One region of the Pseudoalteromonas sp. MMG022 genome, then DNA from elsewhere that is predicted to be linked to it. Evidence: predicted binding sites of a transcription regulator. Region 1 holds the regulator's gene; the other holds the start of a gene.
The links. Region 1 encodes NrdR, which represses ribonucleotide reductase genes. Its sites were predicted from a motif close to AAACACNANATNTNGTGTTT; they were not measured.

Region 1 (5,566 bases):
AAATCATCGAAAGGGCGTGACAAATGTGGCTTTACAATTTCATCAAGCTGCTTATGATTTACCGCTACACCGCGCGCCAAATCTTTGAAATATTCAACGTCTACTTTTGATACATCGTTCTCGATCAACATTTGTTGTTCGATATCGGCGATAGGGTTACCACTCAATTGCCAAGAATAAACGGCTTGCAAAGCCAATATGCGTGCTTTACGTCTTGCTGCTGGTTTCACAGAGGATCCTCTTAAATTTGCTCTAGCACGTTAACCATTTCTAAAGCGCCAAGTGCAGCTTCGCCACCCTTATTGCCCATTTTGGTGCCCGCACGTTCAATGGCTTGCTCAATGCTTTCAGTGGTTAGTACGCCAAATGCAACTGGAATATCGTAGTCCAGTGATACATTTGCCAGACCTTTATTTGACTCATTCGCAACTAAATCGAAATGCGGTGTACCACCACGGATGATTACACCCAATGCAATAATTGCATCGAACTGCTTTTTCATCGCAATACGCTTAGCTGCAAGAGGTAACTCAACGGCACCTGGTACGTAAACAACCGTGATATCTTCATCACTTACGCCACCTGTACGCTTCAACTCATCTACGGCACCTTCAAGTAGGCTTTTACCGATAAAGTCGTTAAAACGAGAAATAACAATGGCAAATTTCTTGCCCGGTGCATATTTGTTACCTTCAATAATGTTCATTAGATGATCCTAATCTTATAAATACCAATGCTGAAGCATGTACCGAAATTTCGGTCCAGCAATTGCCAAATTGGGCCGCATGATAGCACAATTTTAACTATCCCCAAACAACTTAAAACGGGCCTGTATTGGGCCCGCTGTCGTATCAGTGTTACGGCCTTATTTAGGCTCTACGTAATCGACCACTTCTAGATGGAAACCTGATAAGGCGTGATACTTTTTCGGCATACTCATCAGGCGCATTTTCTGAATACCTAAATCAGCCAAAATTTGCGAACCCACACCTACAGTACGAGATGTCCCTTGAAACTTGCGCACGTTTACCTGCTCACCCTGATCTTGCTGAGCAAACGCTTTAACCATAGCTTCAATTTCTGAACTTTGCTCTTGTTTACCCAGCACCACTAAAACCCCACTGTTTTCGCTGATGTATTGCATGGCACTGTGTAGGCTCCAACTTCTTTCTGCGCCACGATCTGAGAGCAGAATGTCATTAAAGGTGCTCTGTAAATGCACACGGACTAAGGTGGTATCGCCTGGCTTTACTTCACCTTTAACCAAGGCGTAATGTAGTTGATTGTCGATAGTATCTTTGTAGGTCACTAAATCAAATTCACCATATTCAGTAGGTAACTTACACTGAGCCACTTTCTCAATGGTGGTTTCATTAAGGTTTCTGTACTCGATTAAGTCAGCGATTGTGCCTATTTTTATGCCATGTTCTTTGGCGAATACTTCTAACTGTGGACGACGCGCCATTGTCCCATCAGGATTTAAGATTTCCACAATCACAGAGGCGGGCTCCAGCCCTGCTAAACGAGCTAAGTCACAGCCAGCTTCTGTATGTCCTGCACGTGTCAACACTCCACCAGGTTGAGCCATGATTGGAAAGATGTGACCCGGTTGTACGATGTCTTCAGGCAATGCACCTTTTGCAACAGCAGCCTGAACAGTACGTGCTCTATCTGCCGCGGAAATGCCAGTTGTAACCCCTTTTGCAGCTTCAATAGACAAAGTGAAGTTTGTCGAGAACTGCGCGCCGTTATTGCGTACCATCAGTGGTAAATCTAGTTGTCTACAGCGCTCTTGCGTCATCGTTAAACAAATTAAGCCACGGCCATAGGTGGCCATAAAGTTGATCGCATCTGCTGAAATATGTTCGGCGGCAATGATCAAATCACCTTCATTCTCGCGGTCTTCATCGTCCATTAAGATGACCATTTTACCGGCTTTAATGTCATCGATAATTTCTTGTGCGCTGTTTAAATTCATAATCTACCTATCTGATTCAGGTTTGGGGTTATTTTATAAAGCCCGCTTTGGCTAACAAACTGGCTGTGAGAGTAGACTCGTTAGCCTGGGGTTGCGCTCCTAGCACCAAACGTTCTAAATAACGGGCTATTTGATCGACTTCTAAATTGACCTTGCTACCCACTTTAAAGTCAGCAATGGTCGTCTCTTGTGCTGTATGAGGCACAATTGTAAGTTTAAACTGATTACCTTTAACTTCATTGACGGTTAAGCTTATTCCGTCAATTGCAACAGACCCCTTGTGAGGAATGTACTTCATCAAGTCTGCTGGCGCTTCTAGCCAATACTCTGTCGCTCGCGCGTTACTCTCTATTGCCCTCACCACCGCAATGCCATCAACATGACCTGACACTAAGTGGCCGCCTAACCGAGAAATCGGCTGCAAAGCTTTTTCTAAGTTAACCTTTTGCCCTGTTTTATAGTGGGCAAACTGAGTTAAATGAATGGTTTCGTTTGAAAGGTCAGCGCGGAATCCGTCTGTGAACTTTTCGACTACGGTTAAACATACGCCGTTAGTTGCAATGCTGTCGCCTAGGTTTACATCACTCATATCCAAGTTAGCGCTGCTAACACGAACGATTAAATCACCCTGTGCAGCTCTCAACTCACTTAGTGTACCTGTTGCTTCGATAATACCTGTAAACATATTGCCTCTTAATTAGCAGGTTTTAGCCGTAACACGAATGTCATCGCCAATTTGGGTCACATCGGTGAACTCTAATTGGTTCACATTTTCCATCATGGTTATTTCTGGTAAATTAAATAAACTCTTGCCTTGGTGCCCGATCAATTTGGGCGCTAAATATACCACATATTCGTCTATGAGTTGCTGCTGCGCAAATACGCCTGCCAGAGTTGCCCCCGACTCTAACCACACAGTGTTTATTCCGCGATTTGCCAGCTCTTTCAGTGCTGCCCGACAAGACACTTTTGTCTGCTCTGTGGGTAACTCGATTTGCTCTACAAAATGAGGCCATTGATGATTATTATCAAGGTGTGTGCGGAAAATTATTATTGGCGCTTGTATTTGAAATAATGCAAGGTCAGGTGTTAAGCGGTTTTGCGAGTCGATGATAACTCTGACAGGTTGCCGTAAGGTGTGCCCTTGTGGTAGTTCAATATCACACTCATCCGAGCGCACATTGAGCTTTGCATCGTCTACAATCACGGTATCTGCACCCGTTAAAATCGCGCAACTTTGTGCTCTAAACTGCTGTACATCACGACGCGCCAGCGGACCTGTTATCCATTTACTCTGGCCATTATTTAGTGCGGTTTTTCCATCTAAGCTGGCGGCAAGCTTGCAAGTTACATAGGGCAAACCTTGCTCCATACGCTTTAAGAACCCACGATTTAACGCCCGCGCTTCATCTTCGAGTAAACCATATGCAGTTTCGATACCCGCTTGCTGTAACATAGCAAGCCCTTTGCCCGCGACTTTAGGGTTGGGATCAACCATAGCGGCAACCACACGTTGTACGCCTGCATTAATCAACCCCTGTGCACAAGGGGGTGTGCGTCCATGGTGGCTACAAGGTTCTAACGTGACGTATGCCGTAGCTCCTTGGGCGTTATCAGCTGCTTGTCGCAATGCATAAACTTCCGCATGCGCATCACCAGCGAGCTGATGGTAACCTCGACCAACAATTTCATTGTCTTTGACAATCACACATCCAACATTAGGGTTTGGGGTGGTAGTAAAGCGACCTTTCTTAGCCAATTCAATGGCGATATTCATGTAATGATGATCCAGCTCAGTGAACATACTTAATCACCCAGCCTTGCGATTTCCTCACCGAATTCTCTTATATCTTCAAATGAACGATAAACAGAAGCAAAACGCACGTAAGCCACTTTATCGAGCTTTTTGAGTGCTTCCATAATACATTCGCCAATGAGATGGCTAGATACTTCTCGTTCTCCCGTGGCGCGAATTTTTGATTTTATCTCATGGATAACTTCATCAATCTGCTCTGTACTGACAGGGCGCTTTTCCAGTGCTCGAGCAAGTCCATTGACCAACTTATCTTCATTAAATGGCTCTCGTGAGCCATCTTGTTTGATCACTCTGGGCATAACGAGCTCTGCACCTTCAAAGGTGGTAAAACGTTCATGGCACTCGATACACTCTCGACGTCTTCGAACCTGATGGCCTGAGCTGACTAAACGAGAATCGATTACTTTGGTATCTTTGGCAGTACAAAAAGGACAGTGCATATTGGTTCACTTTAGAAATCTTACGAAAAAGGCCGCTATAGCGGCCTTTATAATAACAAAAAATGCTGTTCTGTGCGTAAAATTATGCGTAAACAGGCAATTTTGCACAAATTGCTTTTACTTTCTCTTTTACTTGCGCTTGTACAGACTCATCATTGATGTTGTCTAATACATCACAAATCCAACCAGCTAGCTCTTTTGATTCCGCTTCTTTGAAACCACGACGTGTAATAGCAGGAGAACCAATACGTAAACCTGACGTCACAAATGGAGAGCGAGGATCATTTGGTACTGAGTTTTTATTTACCGTAATGTTCGCACGCCCTAGTGCTGCATCTGCATCTTTACCTGTGATATCTTTGTCGATCAAATCAAGTAAGAACAGGTGGTTGTCAGTTTTACCTGAAACAACTTTGTAGCCACGCTCTTGTAATACAGCCACCATAGCTTGCGCGTTTTTAACAACTTGCTGCTGGTATTCTTTAAATTCAGGCTGTAATGCTTCTTTGAAAGCAACCGCTTTAGCTGCAATCACGTGACACAGAGGACCGCCTTGACCACCTGGGAATACAGCGCTGTTTAGTTTTTTATAGATAGCTTCGTCGTTACACGCAGAAATAATCAAGCCACCACGAGGACCCGCTAGTGTTTTGTGTGTTGTCGTAGTGACAACGTGCGCATGTGGTACTGGGCTCGGGTAAACACCCGCAGCAACCAAACCTGCTACGTGAGCCATATCTACAAGCAAATAAGCGCCTACTTTGTCAGCGATTTCACGGAACTTAGCCCAGTCAACAATACCTGAGTAAGCAGAGAAACCACCAATGATCATTTTAGGCTTGTGCTCAAGCGCTAACGCTTCTACTTGTGCATAGTCAATCTCGCCAGTCTCTTCGTTCAAGCCATATTGGATTGCGTTATATGTTTTACCTGAAAAATTAACGTGTGAGCCGTGTGTTAAGTGACCACCATGCGCTAGGCTCATACCTAGTACTGTATCGTGTGGCTCAAGTAATGCTTGGAATACTGCAGCATTTGCCTGTGAACCTGCATGAGGCTGCACGTTTGCGTAGTTTGAACCAAACAACTCATTGGCACGATCTATTGCCAGTTGCTCAACCACATCAACATGTTCACAACCGCCGTAGTAACGCTTACCAGGATAACCTTCCGCGTATTTGTTAGTTAACTGAGACCCCTGTGCCTCTAATACGCGTGGGCTACAGTAGTTTTCAGAGGCGATAAGCTCAATGTGCTCTTCTTGGCGTGTTGTTTCAAGCGCAATCGCTTTTGCTAATTCAGGGTCAAAATCTGCAATGTTCATGTTACGTT
Region 2 (5,566 bases), on a different contig from region 1:
CTAATAGGTTTGGAACTTTGGTTGGAAGTACGTCAGGAATTTGCTCTGTGCCATCGTAGTTTGGTACGTAGTCTACCGTTTCTTTCTCAAGATCGGCCAGTAGCTCATGTGACATTTTCGCCATACGAACTTCGGTATAACGCATTGCCGCCGCAGAGTCACCGTCAACGGAGCCGAAGTTACCCTGACCATCTACCAGCATGTAACGTAAAGAAAAGGGTTGTGCCATACGTACTATGGTATCGTAAACTGCACTGTCACCATGTGGGTGATATTTACCGATTACGTCACCGACAACACGCGCCGACTTCTTATAAGGCTTATTCCAGTCATTTTTTAATTCGTTCATGGCGAACAATACGCGGCGGTGTACTGGTTTTAAACCATCACGAACGTCGGGTAATGCACGGCCAACGATAACACTCATCGCATAATCTAAATACGAGTTTTTGAGTTCATCTTCGATATTGACTGGGAGGATTTCATTGGCGAGATCAGTCATTTGATTCCACTTTCCTTCAGTGTCTACCTCTTTTATGTCACACTATCGCATGGCGAAGAGGTTGAGTTATTATTAATTCTGAATCGCCATGCTAACACACTTTTAAACAATTTACAGGCGCAAAGTTTTAGTGATTTTAATCTGACCCCTCTTATAATGCGCTCAGATTAACGAGGAAGTTTTTTATGACCGAACATCAAAATGTAGACCCACAGGAAATAGCAAAGTTTGAAGAAATAGCAGAACGTTGGTGGGATCAAGAGGGCGAATTTAAACCATTACACGATATCAACCCACTGCGCTTGGACTTTATTAATGATAAGTGTCACGGCTTATTTGATAAAAAAGTGCTCGATGTAGGTTGTGGCGGCGGTATTTTGACAGAAAGTATGGCAAAGCTTGGCTCACATGCCCATGGTATAGATATGGGACAAGAGCCACTTAACGTCGCCAAGCTTCATAGTTTAGAATCCGGCGTTAAAGTAGAGTATCAACGCGTTCCCGCCGAGGAGTTTGCAAAGCAGCATCCGGAATCTTTTGACGTTGTTACTTGTATGGAAATGCTTGAACACGTCCCCGACCCTGCCTCAATCATCGCAGCCGTTGCCAAACTGGCTAAACCCGGTGCCAGCGTATTTTTTTCAACATTAAATAAAACCACTAAAGCCTATTTGATGGCTATTGTTGGCGCAGAGAAATTACTTAAGCTTGTTCCAGAAGGCACACACGACCACGGCAAGTTTATTCGTCCATCCACACTTATCAACTGGGCAGAACAAGTTGGCTTAAAAGTGCGAGGCAGCGCCGGAATAAGCTACAACCCAATCAGTAAAACGTTTACGCTCAGCAACGATGTGAGTGTTAATTATCTGCTTCATTTTGAGAAACTCGCATGATCCAAGCTGTAATTTTTGATTTAGACGGGACCTTGCTTAACACCTGCGATGATTTAGGTGCTGCATTAAACCACACTCTTGAATCCCACGGCCTACCGCCTGTCAGTAAAGAGATATACAGCCCAGCAATATCTAACGGCGTAAAAGCACTACTTGAGGTTGGCTTCAAAGACACACTCATCCAACATGACGAGCAACGCCTTCGCCAAAGTGTGCTTGACTACTACGCGCAAAATATTGCCGTACATAGTCATTGCTTTGCTGGCATCGCTCAATTACTTAATGCGTTGAGTAGTAGAGGAATTAAAGTCGGCATAATGACTAACAAACCGACCTTTTTAACCATGCCACTGCTTGAGTGTATAGATGAATTAAAACAGATTGAAGTTGTGGTGTGTGGAGACACATTAGACGAGGCCAAACCTTCACCAAAACCGTTGTTGCATGCAGCTCAACAATTGGCCGTCGATCCACAACATTGCTTTTATGTTGGGGATGCAGCAAGAGATATTGAAGCCGCAAAAGCAGCTAACATGCGCTCTGTCACTGCTCTATGGGGGTACGTACCGAGTCAGGAAGTGGCACTAAGTTGGAATGCGGATCTGAATTTAACTAACCCAGAATCGCTAATTGCACATATATAGTGCAAAACTATGTTGCGAGGCACTATATCTTGTGCCTTGTAACTAAAACCTACACAAGTTGAATATAAAAAAATCAGTTAGAATTTTTTTTGAAATTGATAAAAAAACAAAACATCTTGGTTGATTTTTTTATGGTGTGTTTAGCTGTAAAACCTCAAAGGTTAATAGCCACTAACAGGAGCCGATTATCCCTAAGTTATCCACAATTGTGGCCAAGTTGTTCTATTGCAAATTTAGCTCATCCACACTATCTTGTGATCCACGGTAAGCCTATCACCATATATAGTGGTGAATAGATAAACAAAAGTGTGAACCGTGCGTTTACCATAAAAATACAATTCCGAAGGAATACAGGCGCAACTATGAACCAACAGTTATCTGTCAGCAAAAGAAACGGCCGCAAAGAGCCGCTTGATCTAGATAAAATCCATCGCGTGATCACTTGGGCCGCCGAAGGCCTCAGCAATGTTTCAGTATCACAAGTTGAGTTAAAGTCCCATATTCAGTTTTATGACGGTATTCGCACCGAAGACATTCATGAAACGATTATTAAAGCTGCTGCTGACTTGATAGATAAGGATTCTCCTGATTATCAGTATCTAGCTGCGCGCCTTGCTATTTTCCATTTGCGTAAAAAGGCATATGGCCAATTTGAGCCTCCACGTCTGTATGATCACGTAACCAAGTTAGTAGAAGACAAGCGTTACGATCCTCATCTACTGGTTGATTACACAGAACAAGAATTAGATGAGTTAGACAGGTATATTGATCATAGTCGTGATATGAATTTCAGCTATGCCGCGGTTAAGCAGCTTGAAGGTAAGTATCTGGTTCAAAACCGTGTCACTGGCGAGATTTATGAAAGCGCGCAGTTTTTATACATCTTGGTTGCCGCAAGCCTATTCTCTGATTATCCAAAAGAGACACGCCTTGACTACATCAAGCGTTTTTACGATGCGATTTCTTTATTTAAGATTTCATTACCTACGCCAATTATGGCGGGCGTACGTACACCAACGCGTCAATTCAGCTCATGTGTATTAATTGAATGTGGTGATAGTCTAGATTCAATCAATGCGACCTCGTCTGCAATTGTAAAATACGTCAGTCAACGTGCTGGTATTGGTATCAACGCGGGTAGAATCCGCGCGTTAGGTAGCCCAATCCGCAATGGTGAAGCGTACCACACCGGCTGTATTCCTTTTTATAAGCATTTTCAAACGGCAGTTAAAAGCTGTTCACAAGGTGGTGTACGCGGTGGAGCTGCTACTTTGTTCTATCCACTTTGGCACCTTGAAGTAGAAAATCTACTGGTACTAAAAAACAACCGAGGTGTAGAAGAGAACCGCGTTCGTCATCTTGACTATGGCGTGCAGTTTAACAAGACCATGTATTCTCGTTTAATCAAAGATGAGTACATTACTTTGTTTAGCCCGTCGGACGTTCCAGGCTTATACGATGCATTTTTTGAAGATCAGGATAAGTTCGAGTCTTTATATGTTCAATACGAACAAGACGAGTCAATTCGTAAGAAACGCATAAAAGCCATTGAGTTGTTCTCAATGTTTGCTCAAGAGCGTGCGAGCACAGGACGTATTTACCTACAAAACGTAGACCACTGTAATACTCACAGCCCGTTTGACTCAAAGGTAGCACCTATTCGTCAGTCTAACCTGTGCTTAGAAATCGCGTTGCCAACTAAGCCGCTAAATAATGTCAATGATCCAGATGGCGAAATTGCATTGTGTACCCTATCAGCCTTCAACTTAGGCGCGCTTGAGTCACTTGATGAGCTTGAAGAACTGGCAGAACTTGCTGTACGCGCTTTAGATAACTTACTAGATTTCCAAGATTACCCAGTTCCTGCAGCCGAAAGCGCAACGATGGGTCGCCGTACCTTAGGGATTGGTGTTATCAACTACGCTTACTACCTTGCCAAGAATGGTGTTAAATATTCTGACGGTAGCGCAAATGGCTTGACGCACCGTACATTTGAAGCCATTCAATACTACTTGATGAAAGCATCAAATGAACTGGCAAAAGAGCGTGGTGCTTGTCCATTGTTTAATGAGACCACTTATTCTCAAGGCATTATGCCAATTGATACCTACAAGCGTGACCTTGACAAGATTTGTGAAGAGCCGTTGCACTTAGATTGGGATGCACTACGTGAAAATATCAAAGCTCATGGCATGCGTAATTCAACGTTATCAGCATTAATGCCTTCGGAGACATCGTCGCAAATCTCCAATGCAACCAATGGCATTGAGCCTCCAAGAGGCCACATTAGTGTTAAGGCCAGTAAGGATGGTATATTAAAGCAAGTTGTGCCTGAGTACGAGCGTTTGAAAGACAACTATGAGCTACTTTGGGATATTCCATCGAATGATGGCTATCTTGGCTTAGTTGGTATCATGCAAAAATTTGTTGATCAAACTATCTCAGCTAATACAAACTACGACCCAAATAAATTTGAAGGCGGCAAAGTACCAATGAAGCTGCTACTTAAAGATTTACTGACAGCGTACAAGTTGGGTGTTAAAACGCTTTATTATCACAACACTCGTGATGGCGCATCAGACGCACAAGATGAGCTAAAAGCTCAGGCAGAAGATGACGATTGTGCAGGCGGCGCTTGTAAAATATAAGTTTTTAGCGGGTCATTTGGCCCGCTGTTTTTGGTATTGAGTATAAAATCTATGTCTTATTCTACTTTTAGCAGAAATCATAATGATCAGTTAAAAGAACCCATGTTCTTTGGCCAAACCGTCAATGTTTCTCGTTATGATCAACAAAAATACCCTATTTTCGAAAAGCTAATTGAGAAACAGCTTTCTTTCTTCTGGCGTCCAGAGGAAGTCGACGTCAGTAAAGACCGACTTGATTTTCAGGGCCTACCTGAGCATGAAAAGCACATTTTTTTGAGCAACCTAAAATATCAAACACTACTTGATAGTGTTCAAGGCCGCTCGCCAAATGTTGCCCTGCTGCCAATTGTTTCGTTACCTGAGCTTGAAACTTGGATTGAAACTTGGGCATTTAGTGAAACAATTCACAGCCGTTCTTACACGCATATTATCCGCAACGTTACTCAGTCACCTGAGGTTATTTTCGATGACATCGTTACCAATGATAGAATTAATCAACGTGCAGATGCTGTAACTCGTTACTATGATGAGTTAATCGAGAAGGTCTCTCTATACAATCTGTATGGTGAAGGTAAGCACGAAGTCAACGGTCAAACCGTTCTTATCAACCTGTTTGAGCTGAAAAAACTGCTGTATCTATGCATTATGTCAGTGAATATCCTTGAAGCTATTCGCTTTTATGTCAGCTTTGCTTGTTCATTTGCCTTTGCAGAGCGCGAGCTAATGGAAGGTAACGCCAAAATCATTAAGCTTATAGCTCGTGACGAAGCACTGCATTTATCTGGCACACAGCACATTTTAAACATTATGCAAGATGGTAAAGACGACCCTGAAATGGCCATCGTCGCTGCGCAGTGCCAAGAACAAGCCATCCAC

Region 2: the regulator NrdR is predicted to act here: its motif matches at 2,314-2,333, upstream of nrdA (class 1a ribonucleoside-diphosphate reductase subunit alpha).

What each region holds. Positions count from the first base shown of each region.
Region 1 is NZ_JAKFZQ010000017.1:11,768-17,333, forward strand. It holds gene nusB (transcription antitermination factor NusB) at 1-230, opposite strand, end outside; gene ribE (6,7-dimethyl-8-ribityllumazine synthase) at 242-706, opposite strand; gene ribBA (bifunctional 3,4-dihydroxy-2-butanone-4-phosphate synthase/GTP cyclohydrolase II) at 866-1,978, opposite strand; gene L1070_RS14890 (riboflavin synthase) at 2,007-2,663, opposite strand; gene ribD (bifunctional diaminohydroxyphosphoribosylaminopyrimidine deaminase/5-amino-6-(5-phosphoribosylamino)uracil reductase RibD) at 2,676-3,782, opposite strand; gene nrdR (transcriptional regulator NrdR) at 3,785-4,234, opposite strand; gene glyA (serine hydroxymethyltransferase) at 4,317-5,566, opposite strand, start outside.
Region 2 is NZ_JAKFZQ010000001.1:197,273-202,838, forward strand. It holds gene gyrA (DNA gyrase subunit A) at 1-502, opposite strand, end outside; gene ubiG (bifunctional 2-polyprenyl-6-hydroxyphenol methylase/3-demethylubiquinol 3-O-methyltransferase UbiG) at 688-1,398, shown strand; gene L1070_RS00725 (HAD-IA family hydrolase) at 1,395-2,042, shown strand; gene nrdA (class 1a ribonucleoside-diphosphate reductase subunit alpha) at 2,405-4,690, shown strand; gene nrdB (class Ia ribonucleoside-diphosphate reductase subunit beta) at 4,742-5,566, shown strand, end outside.